DNA from 3 places in the Streptomyces sp. NPDC091649 genome. Region 2 is predicted to be linked to each of the others. Evidence: riboswitches for the same ligand, from Rfam matches in the RefSeq annotation. Region 2 holds a riboswitch; each other region holds the start of a gene.
What was found. Region 2 has a riboswitch for cyclic di-AMP ahead of ACIQMU_RS27835 (transglycosylase family protein). Riboswitches for the same ligand answer to the same signal wherever they lie in the genome.
Positions count from the first base shown of each region.

Region 1: linked by a shared signal. The riboswitch ahead of ACIQMU_RS11735 (M23 family metallopeptidase) and the one ahead of ACIQMU_RS27835 (transglycosylase family protein) in region 2 are both predicted to bind cyclic di-AMP.
Region 3: linked by a shared signal. The riboswitch ahead of ACIQMU_RS04385 (NlpC/P60 family protein) and the one ahead of ACIQMU_RS27835 (transglycosylase family protein) in region 2 are both predicted to bind cyclic di-AMP.

Region 1 covers NZ_JBIVTR010000005.1:17,656-22,508, reverse strand. Annotated here, with positions in the region: gene ACIQMU_RS11750 (hypothetical protein) at 486-620, shown strand; tRNA gene ACIQMU_RS11745 (tRNA-Met) at 905-978, shown strand; gene ACIQMU_RS11740 (PP2C family protein-serine/threonine phosphatase) at 1,311-2,528, shown strand; cyclic di-AMP (ydaO/yuaA leader) riboswitch at 2,812-2,964, shown strand; gene ACIQMU_RS11735 (M23 family metallopeptidase) at 2,976-4,007, shown strand; gene ACIQMU_RS11730 (PrsW family intramembrane metalloprotease) at 4,106-4,853, opposite strand, start outside.
Region 2 covers NZ_JBIVTR010000021.1:91,339-96,191, forward strand. Annotated here, with positions in the region: gene eno (phosphopyruvate hydratase) at 1-1,086, opposite strand, end outside; gene ACIQMU_RS27835 (transglycosylase family protein) at 1,408-2,118, opposite strand; cyclic di-AMP (ydaO/yuaA leader) riboswitch at 2,123-2,304, opposite strand; gene ACIQMU_RS27840 (transglycosylase family protein) at 2,593-3,654, opposite strand; gene ACIQMU_RS27845 (cytochrome P450) at 3,831-4,853, opposite strand, start outside.
Region 3 covers NZ_JBIVTR010000001.1:1,009,769-1,014,621, forward strand. Annotated here, with positions in the region: gene pcrA (DNA helicase PcrA) at 71-2,515, opposite strand; cyclic di-AMP (ydaO/yuaA leader) riboswitch at 2,797-2,963, shown strand; gene ACIQMU_RS04385 (NlpC/P60 family protein) at 2,962-4,155, shown strand; gene ACIQMU_RS04390 (hypothetical protein) at 4,218-4,571, opposite strand; gene ACIQMU_RS04395 (NlpC/P60 family protein) at 4,817-4,853, shown strand, end outside.

The DNA.
Region 1 (4,853 bases), on a different contig from region 2:
CGAACCCGTCGGGTCCTCGCCACTGCCTGACCACGGCAGGGTCTCGGCCTCCTGCCAGACCGCCTCCTCGTCGACCATCTCCAGGGCCCCGCTCAGGTCACCGGACCGCATGCGGGTCACGAACTTCTCCAGCGTCGCCACATCGCTGTCGCCGGCCGAGGCTCCGGCGGGGAAGTAGTGGCCGTTGTCCAGGTCGGTGAGCAGGCTGGGCCGGTCAGGTTCCCAGCCGAGGGTCTGGCGGGTGATGAGGCTGGACGACGGGTAGTTCTGCGTGACGATGTTCGCGAGGAACCCGAAGCACCCCGGCACCATCAGTTCGTCCGCGGGAATGCTCACCGCGCGCGCGGGGTGGACGAGACGCTCGAGCACGTCGCGGCCGGCAGGGGCATCTCGTTCCTGGCCCGTTCGGCGACCGTGTTCTACTCGCATCCGACGTCGCCTATGTGCCCGTCTCCGATCTGGCGCCCGATCAGGTGTGCCTCGCGGTGGCGGCATCGCGCGTCTCGCCGGTGGTCGACGACTTCTTCACCGCGGCTCAGGCGGCAGCCGAGGTCGCGGCGGAATGTGGGCACTACGAGATGTGGCGGCGCGGGGGCGCTGCCGCCGCACAGCACGGTTGAGCAGTCCGACTGATCACAGTGGGCCGGCAGAGGGCCCGCGCCCGTCGCGCACGACTCCGCGTCCGCGAGTTCGGGCCGGACAGGGCTTCCGCACGCCCGGTCGGACAGGCGTGGAACGCGCCCCGGAAGCGTACGGTCCCGCGAACGCGTCCTGCCGGACCTCGTGATGCGGCAGGACGGTCCGGTGGCCGCGGCCCGCGCCCGCCTCGTGCGGGGGCCCGAGCGGGGGCGGCGGGAATGTGGTCGGAGCGGCCGCTCGGATGGCGTAGAGTTGTGTTTACCGACGCGGGGTGGAGCAGCTCGGTAGCTCGCTGGGCTCATAACCCAGAGGTCGCAGGTTCAAATCCTGTCCCCGCTACTGAAGACTCGGGCCCGGCACGCACAGCGTGCCGGGCCCGAGTCGTTTCCGGGTGCCGGAGGTCCGGTGCGGGGATCGCTCGGCCAGGCCACCGGCCCACGCTCCGGAAAGAACTACGATCGCTACGGGGACGGCGCCGCCGCCTTCGTGCGGACACGCGGACGGTCTGCGCGGAACCCGGCTCTCCGGCTGACCACGAAGACCGGGGCTCCGGCCGCTTCCCCCTATTCGGCCGATGCGGAGTCGCCGCTCGGCGCGGCTCCGGGAAGCCTGGGCGGGGCGCGGTACCGTCCGCAGCCGTGGGTGGACCGGGCAGGAGTGCACAGGTGGGGATGGCCGAGAGACGGCGTAGTGGCACGGCGGGGAGCGTCGACGCCGTGGGCCGTGCGGTGTTCGGCTCCCCGGAGCACGACGTGACGCCCGGTGGCCGGGGATCGCGACGGTTCGTCCGGATGATGCCGGCCCTGCTGATCATCGGCGGGCTGCTCTTCGACTCGCTGGCCCCGGCCAACTTCACCGCGGTCCCGCTCTTCGTCGCGGCCCCGCTGATCGCGGCGCCGTTCTTCTCGCTGTCCAGGACCGTCCGCACGGGGATCGCCGCGCTGGTGTCCGTCATCGCGATGCGGCTCTCCGACGGTACGTCCACCCAGGTCGTCCCGGTCATCGAGATGCTCACGGTGCTCACCGCCTCGGCGCTGGCCGTGCTGATCAACGGGGTCGTACGGCGCGGCAACGAGCAGCTGGCCTCGGCCCGGGTCATCGCGGAGACCGCCATGCGGGCGGTGCTGCCGACCCCGGCCGAGCGGATCGGCGGGCTCCAGGTGGCGGCGCGGTACGAGGCGGCGCAGGCGGACGAGTTCGTGGGCGGCGACCTGTTCGCCGTCGCGGACACTCCGTACGGCGTACGCGTGGTGGTCGGCGACGTGCGCGGCAAGGGGCTGGGAGCGGTCGAGGCGGTGGCGGTGATCATCGGGGCGTTCCGGGAGGCGGCCGAGCAGGAGCGTTCACTGGAGGGCGTCGCGCAGCGGCTGGAGCGGGCGCTGGCACGGGAGGGGACGCGGCGGTACGGGCTGGACGCCATGGAGGGGTTCATCACCGCCGTGCTGGCCGAGATCCCGCCCGGCTCCGCCTCGCTCCGGATCGTGAACCGCGGTCACCCCGAGCCGATCCTGCTGTACGCGGACGGCGCGCTGGAGGTGCTGGCGCCCTCGGTGCCCGCCCTGCCGCTGGGGATGGACCTGGGGGTGTGGCCGGACCGGGCCGACGAGTGGTCGATGCCCGCCGGTGCGACGCTCCTCGCGTTCACGGACGGCCTGTCCGAGGCCCGGGACCCGAACGGCGTCTTCTACGACCCGGCGGCCCGCCTGCTCGGCAGGATCTTCCCGGGGCCGGAGGAGCTGCTGTCCGCGCTGACCGACGACGTACGGCTGCACACCGGGGGCCGGACCACGGACGACATGGCGCTGATCGCGGTCGCCCGGCCCGCGGAGGGGCAGCCCGCCCGCCGGACGACGGTGAAGATCGTGGGCCGGGCCGACGACGCCGGCTGATACCGCGGTCGACGACGGCCCCGCTCCATGGCGCGGGCCGGCCGCACCGGGCGATGACACGGTGCGTGACCGAAGGACACCACTGCGCATAACGATTGACACACCATCAGAAAAAGACATGCGACTGAGTGTCGGTCAAGTCGCCCGTTTCCGCCCGCTTGTGACCCGTACATCCCTGCCCTGTTCGTTAATGATCAACAGGAACAGCTTGGAATCGGGCCCGTGCGTCTATTAACGTTCGATAACGCAGCGCGGTCGTCACAGCCGTCGTCAGAGACGGCGCCGCGCGCGAGCGCCGAATTCCGCAAGGGAACCGGGGAACCACCTACATGGGGTGAATCGGACGCCTGCGTCTCGTGAGAGGCGGAGGGGCCCGTAGGAGACCTTCCTGCTCCGAACCCGTCAGCTAACCCGGTAGGCGAGAAGGAAGGAAAGGAGTGCGCCCACGTGGCGTCCAACAAGCCTGCCCCCGAGGCCCCGTCACCCTTCGGTACCGACACCCTCGGCGGCGAGGAGCGCACCTGGGAGGAATGGAACCCCACCGCGGAGTCCATCCGGCCCGTGCGCGGCAAGCACCGCGTGGCCAAGCAGCGTGGTCTCGCCCGTAGCTCCACCGTCCTCGGGGTCGGCGTCATAGCGGCCGTCGGTGCGGGCGGCATGGCCACCGCGCAGGACAAGGCGCCGGTCTCCATCTCTCTTCCCGATTCCATCGCGGACAACCTCCCCGACGCCAAGTCCCTTCCCGGCGTCGGGTCACTCATGTCCGACGACGCGGAGCCCGTCCCGGTCGCCGCGTCCGCGCCGCTCACCACCGCCGGACTCACCACCGCCGAGGCCAAGCAGGGCACCGACGCCGGCGAGGCGCTGCGCGCCCGGATCCTCCAGCAGGCCGAGCAGCAGCAGGCCAGCGCCGACGCCGAGGCCAAGGCCGCCGCCGAGAAGGCCGCGGCCGAGAGCGCCGCCGCCGAGGCCAAGCAGCAGCAGGACGAGGCCGAGGCCAAGGCCGCCGCCGAGAAGAAGGCGGCGGAGGAAGCTGCGAAGAAGAAGAAGGAGGAGGAGCGGCTCGCCAAGCTGGCCGCCAGCTTCTCCCTGCCCACCTTCTCGTACACGATCACCTCGACCTACGGTCAGTCCGGCGCGCTCTGGTCCTCCGGCCAGCACACCGGCCTCGACTTCGCCGGGTCGGCCGGTGCGCCGCTCAAGGCCGTGCACAGCGGCACGATCACGTCGGCCGGCTACTCCGGTTCGTACGGCTACCGCACGGTGCTCCAGCTCGAAGACGGCACGGAGATCTGGTACGCCCACCAGTCCTCCATCGAGGTCTCCGTGGGCCAGAAGGTCACCACCGGCCAGACCATCGGCCGCATGGGCGACAGCGGCAACGTGACCGGGGTCCACCTCCACCTGGAGGTCCGCACCGCGGGCGGTTCGGCGATGGACCCGATGGCCTGGCTGAACAGCAAGGGCCTCAAGGTCTGAGCCCTCCGCTCCCCGGCCGGCGCCCTGCGGGCGGACGGCTTCCGGCGAGCACCCGCCGCCCCCGAAACCCCGGCAGCCCTGACGCACACCCCCCGACGTCAGGGCTGCCGGTCTGTCCGGGAGCGGTACGGCTCGCCGTACGGCTGGGCCGGAGGGAAGGGGCCTGGGCCGGGCGGTGTGCCAGGGGCCCGACCGGCAGCCCGGTCGTACGGGGACGAGTACGGGGACGGCCGGCCGTATCCGTACCCGAAGGGCTGTCCGTACGGCTGTCCGGGCGCGGGCCCGGAGCCGTACGGGCGCCCGTTTCCGTACGGCGGCGGCACGGGGTGGCCGTGGCGGTGGGCGCCCGGACGGGACAACAGGCGGGCCGCGTGGTCGAGGGCCGGGGCCGCGACCTCCCGGCGCCGCCAGAGATGGTGCAGCAGCTCCCGCTCGCGCGCGCCGAAGTCCGCGCCGACCGCGCCGTGGCGGGCGCGGCGGCGCAGACCCGCCAGGGAGGTCGCGAACGACTCGTACTCCGCGACCGCGCGAGCCGCCGCCCGGCCCCGGGTCCGGTCCGGCTGCCAGTGGCGGGCCAGGTCGCGGGCCATGCCCCGGGCCCGCATGGAGGAGAGCGCCGCCGGCTCGGCCGGGGAGAGCCAGCCGGCCGCCGCGTACACGGGCAGCTCGGCGGCCAGGGTGCGCAGCTCCCGCTGGCGCGACCAGATCGCCAGCCAGGTCACCAGGCCGAACGCCGGGACCATGACGATGCCGTACACCGCGTAGAAGCCGTACGGGCCGAAGGCCGACGAGCCGTTCCACAGGGCGTGCAGACCCATCGCCAGGATCAGCCCCAGCACCGGCAGG
Region 2 (4,853 bases):
CGACATCATGCACTTGAAGCCGTTGCGCTGGGCCAGCTCGACGGCGTCCAGGGTCTCGGTCAGCGAACCGATCTGGTTGACCTTCACGAGCAGGGCGTTGGCGGAGCCCTCCTCGATGCCTCGGGCCAGCCGCTCGGGGTTGGTGACGAAGAGGTCGTCGCCGACGATCTGGACCTTGGAGCCGATGCGGTCGGTGATGACCTTCCAGCCGGCCCAGTCGTCCTCGTACAGCGGGTCCTCGATGGAGACCAGCGGGTACGCGGAGACGAGCTCCTCGTAGTACTCGGTCATCTCGGCGGCCGAGCGGGACTTGCCCTCGAACTCGTAGACGCCGTCCTTGTAGAACTCGGACGCGGCGACGTCGAGCGCGAGCGCCACGTCACGGCCCGGTACGTAGCCGGCCTCCTTGATGGCCTCGACGATGAGGTCCAGGGCGGCGCGGTTGGACTCCAGGTTCGGGGCGAAGCCGCCCTCGTCGCCGAGTCCGGTGGACAGGCCCTTGGTCTTGAGGACCTTCTTCAGCGTGTGGTAGATCTCCGCGCCCCAGCGCAGGGCCTCGGAGAACGACTCCGCGCCGATCGGCGCGATCATGAACTCCTGGATGTCCACGTTGGAGTCGGCGTGCGAGCCGCCGTTCAGGATGTTCATCATCGGAACGGGCAGCAGGTGCGCGTTCGGGCCGCCGAGGTAGCGGAAGAGCGGCAGGTCGGACGCCTCGGAGGCGGCGTGCGCGACGGCCAGCGAGACGCCGAGGATGGCGTTCGCGCCGAGCGACGCCTTGTTCTCGGTGGCGTCGAGGTCGAACATCGCCTGGTCGATGAGGCGCTGCTCGGTGGCGTCGTACCCGACGAGCTCCGGGCCGATCTGCTCGATGACGGCGAGGACGGCCTTCTCGACGCCCTTGCCCTGGTAACGGTTGGGGTCACCGTCGCGAAGCTCAACAGCCTCGAACGCACCGGTGGAGGCGCCGGACGGAACAGCAGCACGGCCCGTGCTGCCGTCGTCGAGGCCAACCTCGACCTCGACCGTGGGGTTGCCCCGGGAGTCGAGGATTTCCCTGGCTACGACGACGTCGATGGACGGCACGAGGCATCTCCTTCTGGGATATGACGCTGGTTGTGCAGGATCACTGTGGCCTTGCGACACGAGCCTATCCGGCTCGGCCGCGTCGGCCAGCCGACCGCCCGCCTCCTGGGACGAAAAAGGACCCAAGGGCCTGCATCACCGGACAAAACTCTAGAAATCTACTGAGCGGTAACAACAAGAAGTGAACGGATGCGGGCTCCCGGGCCCCTCTCTCACGAAGAACCCGGCCCGGCGCGCTGGGGTACGAGCGCGCCGGGCCGGGATGCCGTGCGAGGGGAGGCGCCGCCGGACGCTTCCCCTCCGGGGAGGAGAGACCGCGGCTTACTTCAGGTGGAGCTGCTGACCCGGGAAGATCAGGTCCGCGTCCTTGACGATGTCGTCGTTGAGCTGGAAGAGCTTGCTCCAGCCGCCCTTGACGCCCTCTTCCTGAGCGATGCTGCTCAGGGTGTCGCCGGCCTCGACCTTGTACTCGCCGTCGCCCTTCTGGACCTTCTCACCGGTCGGGGTGGTGACGGTCTTCTTGCTCTCGGCCTTCTTCTCGGCCCGCGGAGCGGTGCGCTGCTCGCTGCGCGTGGTGGGCCGCTCGGCCTGGCGCTCGGGCTGTGCCTGCCCGGGCTTGCTCTGGCCGGAGCCGGTGCTCACGCCCGGGTCCACACCGTCGTTGGTGAGGCCGCCGGCGCCGGCGCAGGCCCAGGCGCCCGGGCCCTGCATGTCGAGGAGCTTCTCGGCGGTGGCGATCTGCTGGTCCTTGGAGGCCAGGTCGGCACGGGAGGCGTACTGCGTACCGCCGGCGGCGGCCCAGCTGGACTGCGAGAACTGCAGTCCGCCGTAGTAGCCGTTTCCGGTGTTGATGGACCAGTTGCCGCCGGACTCGCACTGGGCGACGGCGTCCCAGGTCTCGACGGAGGCGGCGGACGCGCTGGTCGCGCCCATCAGCGGGACGGCGACGGCGGCACCGGTGACACCCGCGAGGGTGACGAGACGGGTGGCCTTGGACGGGCGGCGGTGCTTGCCCTTGCTGTTCAGCAGCATGGAACGATCTCCTCACCGACGCCTACGAGGTGAGCTGTCGGGTTCGGGCTGATGAGTGCCCGGTCGCACGGTGCTGCACGCGACTTCACCCCTAGCCGGTCCCGTTCGCCCCCGTCTGTTCGACGAGGCGTCCGGACCCGGCGGCTTACCTGGGTCCCCCGCTCCTGCCTACGGCGCTTACGCGTCTGTTCCCTTCGACCGACGGCAGGATTCGGCGTGACGGTCGACGGGGCCCGCGGTGCGAGCGGTTCCGACCGTAAACACAGGCAAGCCCGACATTCAAAGGTGGACATAGGGGGCAATCAGCCCGAACTCACCTTGACCGAAGGGTCGTTTCCGCAGGTCGGAGGCGATGCGCGCGGACGGGCCGGAGGAAAAGCGCCAGTTGAAGCAAAGAGACCCATGTCTCACTTACTCAAAAGTGGACATAGGTCTCCGAACTACCCGCGATTCCGGGGGCTTTTCCCGCCGGGATCAGGGGGTCGCGGTCTCCTTGGCACTCTCCGGCGCCGCCTCACCGGCACCCGGCTCCAGGCCCGGGCCCAGGTCCAGATTCTGGCCGGGCAGGATCAGGTCCGGGTCGGAGCCCAGGACGTCCTTGTTCGTCTCGTACAGACCCGTCCAGCCGCCGGGAAGTTCCTGTGCGTCAGCGATCGCCCAGAGGTTGTCCCCGGGCCGCACCGTGTACGCGCCGTCGGCCGCCGCGCCGCCCTTCCGCGCGTCGCCCTCGCCGCGCGAGGCGTGCCGGCCGGACTCCCGGGGCCCGTCACCCCGGCCCGCCTCGGCCTCCTCGGGCGCGGGGGCGCCCCGGTGCTTGCCTCCCGTGCCGTCCTCGCCTGTCGAGGCGTCAGGGGCGCCCGACGGAGCCGTGGGGGTCGTGGAGCCCTTGGGGTCCGTGGCGTCGGGGGCCGGCGGGGCGGAGGGCGTCACCGAGGACTCCGGAGCCTTGCTCTCCTTCTCCGCGCCTCCACCGTCCGGCGTGTCCGCCGTGCCGCTCCCATCGTCCGAGCCCGATCCGTCACGTTCACCGGAGGCGCCGGAATCGTTCGTTCCGTCGGCAGCGTCGGCTTCATCGGCCGGCGAGGCCGTCCCGTCCGCCGAGGGGTCCGCCGAAGGTTCGGCGGACGGTGAGGCGCCCGGGTCGACGCCCGGCAGCCCGCCGTCCACCGCGAGGCCGGAGATCACGGCGCAACTGGGCCACGCGTTCGGCCCCTGGTCGTCCAGGACCTTCTCCGCGACGGAGATCTGCTGCGAGCGGCTGGCGAGGTCGGCGCGGGACGCGTACGCCGTACCGCCGTACGCCGACCACATCTCCTGCGAGAACTGGAGCCCGCCGTAGTAGCCGTTGCCGAGATCGGCGCTCCACATGCCGCCGCTCTCGCACTCCGCGACCCGGTCCCAGGTGGCGGCCTCGGCCGCGTGTGCGCCGCTCGCGCCGAGGAGCGGGATGGCGATGGCCGATCCCGTCACCCCCGCGGCGACGACGATGGCGGGTGCCTGGCGAGGGCGGCGGTGTCTGCCGTTCGCGGAGCCCATGGGTATGCCTTCCGTGCGACTGACAAGCGAGTGGCCTGAGCGCCCGCGCAGCTGGTTTCCCACGCCGCGGGGCGCGCAAGTGACGGGTGGGCAAGGTGCGGCCCACGCGTCGAACCGTGAACCTAGCGGGACTCGAACGTGTGTCACAAGTCGATGCAGCGCAGATCACGTGAAAGTCACGGAGTTGACGTTGTGTCACTTTTTTCGGTGCGGCGGCCCGGTTCGAACGCGACCGGAAGGGTGCGCAGTCCCCGCATGATGAGCCCGCCGCGCCAGCGCAGATCGGCGGGTTCCGCCGCGAGACGCAGGTCGGGGAGGCGCCTCAGCAAGGTGGCCAGCGCGGTCTGTCCCTCCAGCCGGGCCAGCGGGGCGCCCAGGCAGTAATGGACGCCGTGCCCGTATCCGAGGTGCTGATTGTCACGCCGCGCGAGGTCGAGCGTGTCCGGGTCCGTGAACCGCTCCGGGTCCCGGTCGGCCGCCGCCAGCACCACCAGTACGGGGTCGCCCGCGGCGATCTCCTCGCCGCCCAGGGTCAGCGGCTCGGTGGCGTACCGCCAGGTCGCCATCTCCACCGGCCCGTCGAAGCGGAGCAGTTCCTCTATTCCGGTGGCCAGCAGCCCGCTCTCCCCCGCCTCCAGCGAGTCCGCCAGCCGGGCGCGCTGCTCGGGGTGGCGCAGGAGGGCGTACGTTCCGTTCCCGATGAGGTTGACCGTCGTCTCGAACCCGGCGAACAACAGGATGAACGCCATCGCGGCCGCCTCGTTCTCCGTGAGGTGCTCGCCGTGGTCGCTGGCCCGGATCAGCCCCGAGATGAGGTCGTCGCCCGGATTCTCCCGCTTGCGGTGGATGAGTTCGGCGAGATAGCCGCGCATCTTCTTCACCGACCGGGCGACGCCGCCGCGCGGGCCGCCCCCGTGCCGGATCATCATGCCAGCCCAGTCCCGGAAGTCGCCCTGGTCCTCCCGCGGGACGCCGAGCAGGTCGCAGATGGCGTAGATGGGGAGCGGGAAGGCGAGGTCGTGGATCAGGTCGGCCTCGCCCTTCTCGATGAAGTCGTCGATGAGCCGGTCCGTCAGCTCCTGCACGCGGGGCGCGAACTCCGCGACCCGGCGCGGGGTGAACGCCTTGGACACGAGCCGGCGCAGTCGCGTGTGGTCCGGCGGGTCGATGTTGAGCAGATGCGTCATCAGCTCCGCCTT
Region 3 (4,853 bases), on a different contig from region 2:
ACGGAAAAGGGAGCGGGAGGAGGGCCTCGGCCCTCCTCCCGCTCCCTTTCGCGTTGGTCCGTCCGCCCGGCTACAGCTTCTCGACCGGTGCGTACCGCAGCAGCAGCTTCTTGGGGCGCTCGTCGCCGAAGTCGACCGTCGCCTTGGCCTGGTCGCCGAAGCCCTCGACGGCCGTCACCGTGCCCAGCCCGAACTGGTCGTGCGTGACCCGGTCCCCGGCCACCAGAGTGACCGTCGGCTTCTCCGCGCCGCCGCCGCGCCGGGTCGCGAAGCCCGAGGGGCCGGAGCGGCTGCGGGAGGAGGACAGCGAGGACGTGATGCCGGAGGTCGGCCCGGCGGGGGCGGCCATCGGGCCCTTGCGCTTCCAGTCCATGTGCTGTTCCGGGATCTCCTCCAGGAACCGCGAGGGCGGGTTGTACGAGGGCTGGCCCCAGGCGCTGCGCATGGCGGCCCGGGTGAGGTAGAGCCGCTCGCGGGCGCGGGTGATGCCGACGTACGCGAGGCGGCGCTCCTCCTCCAGCTCCTTGGTCTGGCCGAGGGCCCGCATGTGCGGGAAGACGCCGTCCTCCATGCCGGTGAGGAAGACGACCGGGAACTCCAGGCCCTTCGCGGTGTGCAGGGTCATCAGCGTGATGACGCCGGAGCCGTCCTCGTCCTCGTCGGGGATCTGGTCGGAATCCGCGACGAGCGCCACCTTCTCCAGGAACTCCGCCAGCGTGCCGGAACCCTCCTCGTCGCCGCGCTCCTGCTCGAATTCGAGGGCGACGGCGGCGAGTTCCTGGAGGTTCTCGATGCGGGTCTCGTCCTGCGGGTCGGTGGAAGCCTGGAGTTCGGCGAGATAGCCCGTGCGCTCCAGGACGGCCTCCAGCACGACGGCGGGCCCCGCCCCGGACTCGACGATCGTGCGCAGCTCCTCCATCAGCGTGTTGAAGCGCTTGACGGCGTTGGACGAGCGGGCGGCCATGCCGTACGCCTCGTCCACGCGGCGCAGTGCCTGCGGGAAGGAGATCTTCTCGCGCATCGACAGGGCGTCGATCATGGCTTCGGCGCGGTCGCCGATGCCGCGCTTGGGGACGTTGAGGATGCGGCGCAGCGGGACGGTGTCCTCGGGGTTGGCGAGGACCCGGAGGTAGGCCAGGACGTCCCGGACCTCCTTGCGCTCGTAGAAGCGCACGCCGCCGACGACCTTGTAGGGCAGGCCGACGCGGATGAAGATCTCTTCGAAGACGCGGGACTGGGCGTTGGTCCGGTAGAAGACGGCGACGTCGCCCGCCCTGGCGTCGCCCGCGTCGGTGAGGCGGTCGATCTCGTCGGCGACGAACTGCGCCTCGTCGTGCTCGGTGTCCGCGACATAGCCGGTGATGCGGGCGCCGCCGCCGGCCTTGGTCCAGAGGTTCTTGGGACGGCGGCTCTCGTTGCGCTCGATCACGGCGTTGGCGGCGGAGAGGATCGTCTGCGTGGAGCGGTAGTTCTGCTCCAGCAGGATCGTCTTCGCGCTCGGGTAGTCCTCCTCGAACTGGAGGATGTTGCGGATGGTCGCGCCCCGGAAGGCGTAGATCGACTGGTCCGCGTCGCCCACCACGCACAGCTCGGCGGGGGCGTCGGCCTCGCCGGCGGGGCCGACCAGCTCGCGGACCAGCGTGTACTGGGCGTGGTTGGTGTCCTGGTACTCGTCGACCAGGACGTGGCGGAAGCGGCGGCGGTAGTGCTCGGCGACGTCCGGGAACGCCTGGAGGAGGTGGACCGTCGTCATGATGATGTCGTCGAAGTCCAGGGCGTTGGCCTCGCGCAGGCGGGCCTGGTAGAGCGCGTACGCCTGGGCGAGGGTCTTCTCGAAGCCGTCGGCGGCCTGTCCGGCGAAGGTCTCCTCGTCGATGAGCTCGTTCTTGAGGTTGGAGACCTTGGCGGTGAAGGACTTGGGCGGGAACTGCTTCGGGTCCAGGTCGAGGTCGCGGCAGACCAGGGCCATCAGGCGCTTGGAGTCGGCGGCGTCGTAGATCGAGAACGACGAGGTGAAGCCGAGCTTCTTCGACTCGCGGCGCAGGATGCGGACGCACGCGCTGTGGAAGGTCATGACCCACATGGCGTGGGCGCGCGGGCCGACGAGCTGCTCGACGCGCTCCTTCATCTCGCCCGCGGCCTTGTTGGTGAAGGTGATCGCGAGGATCTGCCCGGGGTGCGTCCCGCGCTCGGCCAGCAGGTGGGCGATGCGGTGGGTGAGGACCCGGGTCTTGCCGGAGCCGGCCCCGGCGACGATGAGCAGCGGGGACCCGGCGTGCACGACGGCGGCGCGCTGCTCGGTGTTCAGCCCGTCGAGCAGCGCGGCGGAGTCGATCACCGGGCGTGGGTGGCCGCCCCGGTAATACCCGTCCCGGGGCGGCGGGGGCGCGTCGTGGACGCCGTCGAAGAGACCCTCCGGCACCGCTTCGGGCGCGTGGTCCTCCGGGGGCGGCGGGGGGCCGTCCTCCGAGGGCTGGAGGCCGGTCAGGAAACTGTCGTCAAAGAGGCTGCTCATCGCCTTCCGAGTCTAGGCTGCCGGACTGACAACCCTCCGCCGAAGCCGGGAAGCGGTCGTCCGGACCCGCCGCCGACCCGCCCGGAGCGGGCACGCAGGGGGACCGGACGTCCACATTCCGTGAAAGAACGCCCGGTCGGAGGGGGTGCGGGTCCCCCCGCCCCGGAAAGGTCACGAAAATGTATCGGGCATATCGCACATCGTCCTTCCCAGCGGTGGGCCCGGTTGGCTAGCGTGCTCGGTCAGGTGACCCGTACCTCCCTGGGGCGAACCACGCCCGACGGGCGCCTCCGCCGAATCCGTCCGGCCGTCACGGCCGTGCGGAACCGGGGACCCACACGCAGAACCGGGGTGAATCGGTCCGTGCCCTCGCGTCCGGACCGTAGGGCAGCCTTCCGTTCCGTCCGAACCCGACAGCTAACCCGGTAGGCGGTCCACGGAAGGAGATGCCGGTCTTGGCATCGCATCGCAAGCCGCGCGCGAAGGTGCGCACCACCTCCCCCGCCGTCGGGCTGACGACGGCCGCGCTGGCCTCCGTGACGCTGCTCTCCCCGCAGAGCGCCGCGGCCGCGCCGGCGGAGCCGAAGCCCGCCATCGAGGAAGTCCGGAAGAAGGTCGACGCCCTGTACCGGCAGGCGGGCGCCGCGACCCAGGAGTACAACCGGGCCAAGGCCGCGTCCGCGTCCCAGCAGACGAAGGTCGACGCGCTGCTCTCCGATGTGGCGAAGCGGACCGAGAAGATCAACGAGGCGCGCAGGGCGCTGGGCTCCTACGCGGCGGCCCAGTACCGCAGCGGTGGCATCACGCCCACGGCGACGTTCTTCCTGGCGGACGACCCGCAGGGGTACTTCGACCAGAGCCGGCTGATGGACCGGGCGACGGAGCGCCAGCAGAGGGCCGTCACCGAGTTCCGTACGCAGCAGGCGGCGGCGGCGAAGAAGCGCGCGGAGGCGGTGAAGAGCCTGGAGACCCTCACCGGGACCCAGGCCACGCTCGCCTCCAGCAAGAAGGACGTGCAGACCAAGCTCACCGAGGCCCGCGGCCTGCTGTCCAGGCTGACCGCCGAGGAGAAGGCGCGGCTGGCGGAGCTGGAGCGCAAGAAGGAGGCCGAGGCGAAGGAGAAGGCCGCGAAGCTGGCCGCCCGGCAGGCCGCCGAGGCGAAGGAGCGGGCCGCGGCCGAGGAGAAGGCCCGCGAGGAGGCGGCGGACGACTCCGGCGGCACGGGTTCGGGCTCCGGGACGGACACGGGGCCGGGCACGGGCACCGGCACCGGCACGGGAAGCGGTTACGCCGCCAAGGCGGAAGAGGTGCTGGCCTTCGCCCGCGCCCAGATCGGGAAGCCGTACGTGTGGGGAGCCTCGGGCCCGTCCTCGTACGACTGCTCGGGGCTGACGCGGGCGGCGTGGCGGGCGGCGGGCGTGACTCTGCCCCGGACCACCTGGGACCAGGTCGAGGTCGGGACCCGGGTCGCCACGTCCGACCTGCTCCCCGGTGACCTGGTCTTCTTCTACGACGACATCAGCCACGTCGGCGTCTACAAGGGCGACGGCATGATGATCCACGCCCCGAAGCCGGGTGCGAACGTGCGCGAGGAGTCGATCTACTCCATGCCGATCTACGGCAGCGTGCGCCCGGCGTAGCAGTGGTCAGTGGTAGCGGTACGGGGGCGGCGGGCCGCCCCCGGAAGACCCGGAGCCCGGCCTCAGGTCCAGACCGTGGCGATGAAGATGTTGGCGACCGTCAGCCCGCCGACCGCCGCGAACGCGCCCTTGTCGACCTTCTCGTCGTCCCGCTTGACGTAGACCAGGGCGAGGATCACGACCAGCAGCGCCAGCTTGATGCCGATCTTGACGTTGTTCACGGCCTGGTCGTCGGCCTGGTTGAGGCCGACCAGGGCGATGCCGGTGACGAGCATGGTCAGTGCGCCGTGGAGCATCGCCGGACCGAAGCGGGCGGTGCCCTCCCCCATGGACTTCACCTGCGTCAGGAAGCCGCCCAGCAGGGAGGCGATGCCGATGACGTGCAGGGCGACGAAGACATTGATGAGTACGTCCATGGCTCCGGAGCCTAGCCACGGCCGGCGCTTCGCCGTGCAGTGAGGCAAGCCTTCCTTACGTGCTTTCGCCGATGTTGAGCGAATTGCCCCATAATCACCCTCTCTTATCGGTCGTATGCGACCGCTGAAACGTCACATCAGGGCAATAACTGTCATGGTGACCCTTTTCCTCCCACCCGGATTAGCGTCCTTCACGGACCCCCGGTATTCCCCGGCGGGCAGCCGACAGGAAGGATGCCGCCCCCGTGGCAGCGCACCGCAGGTCAGCTCACCGAAAACCCA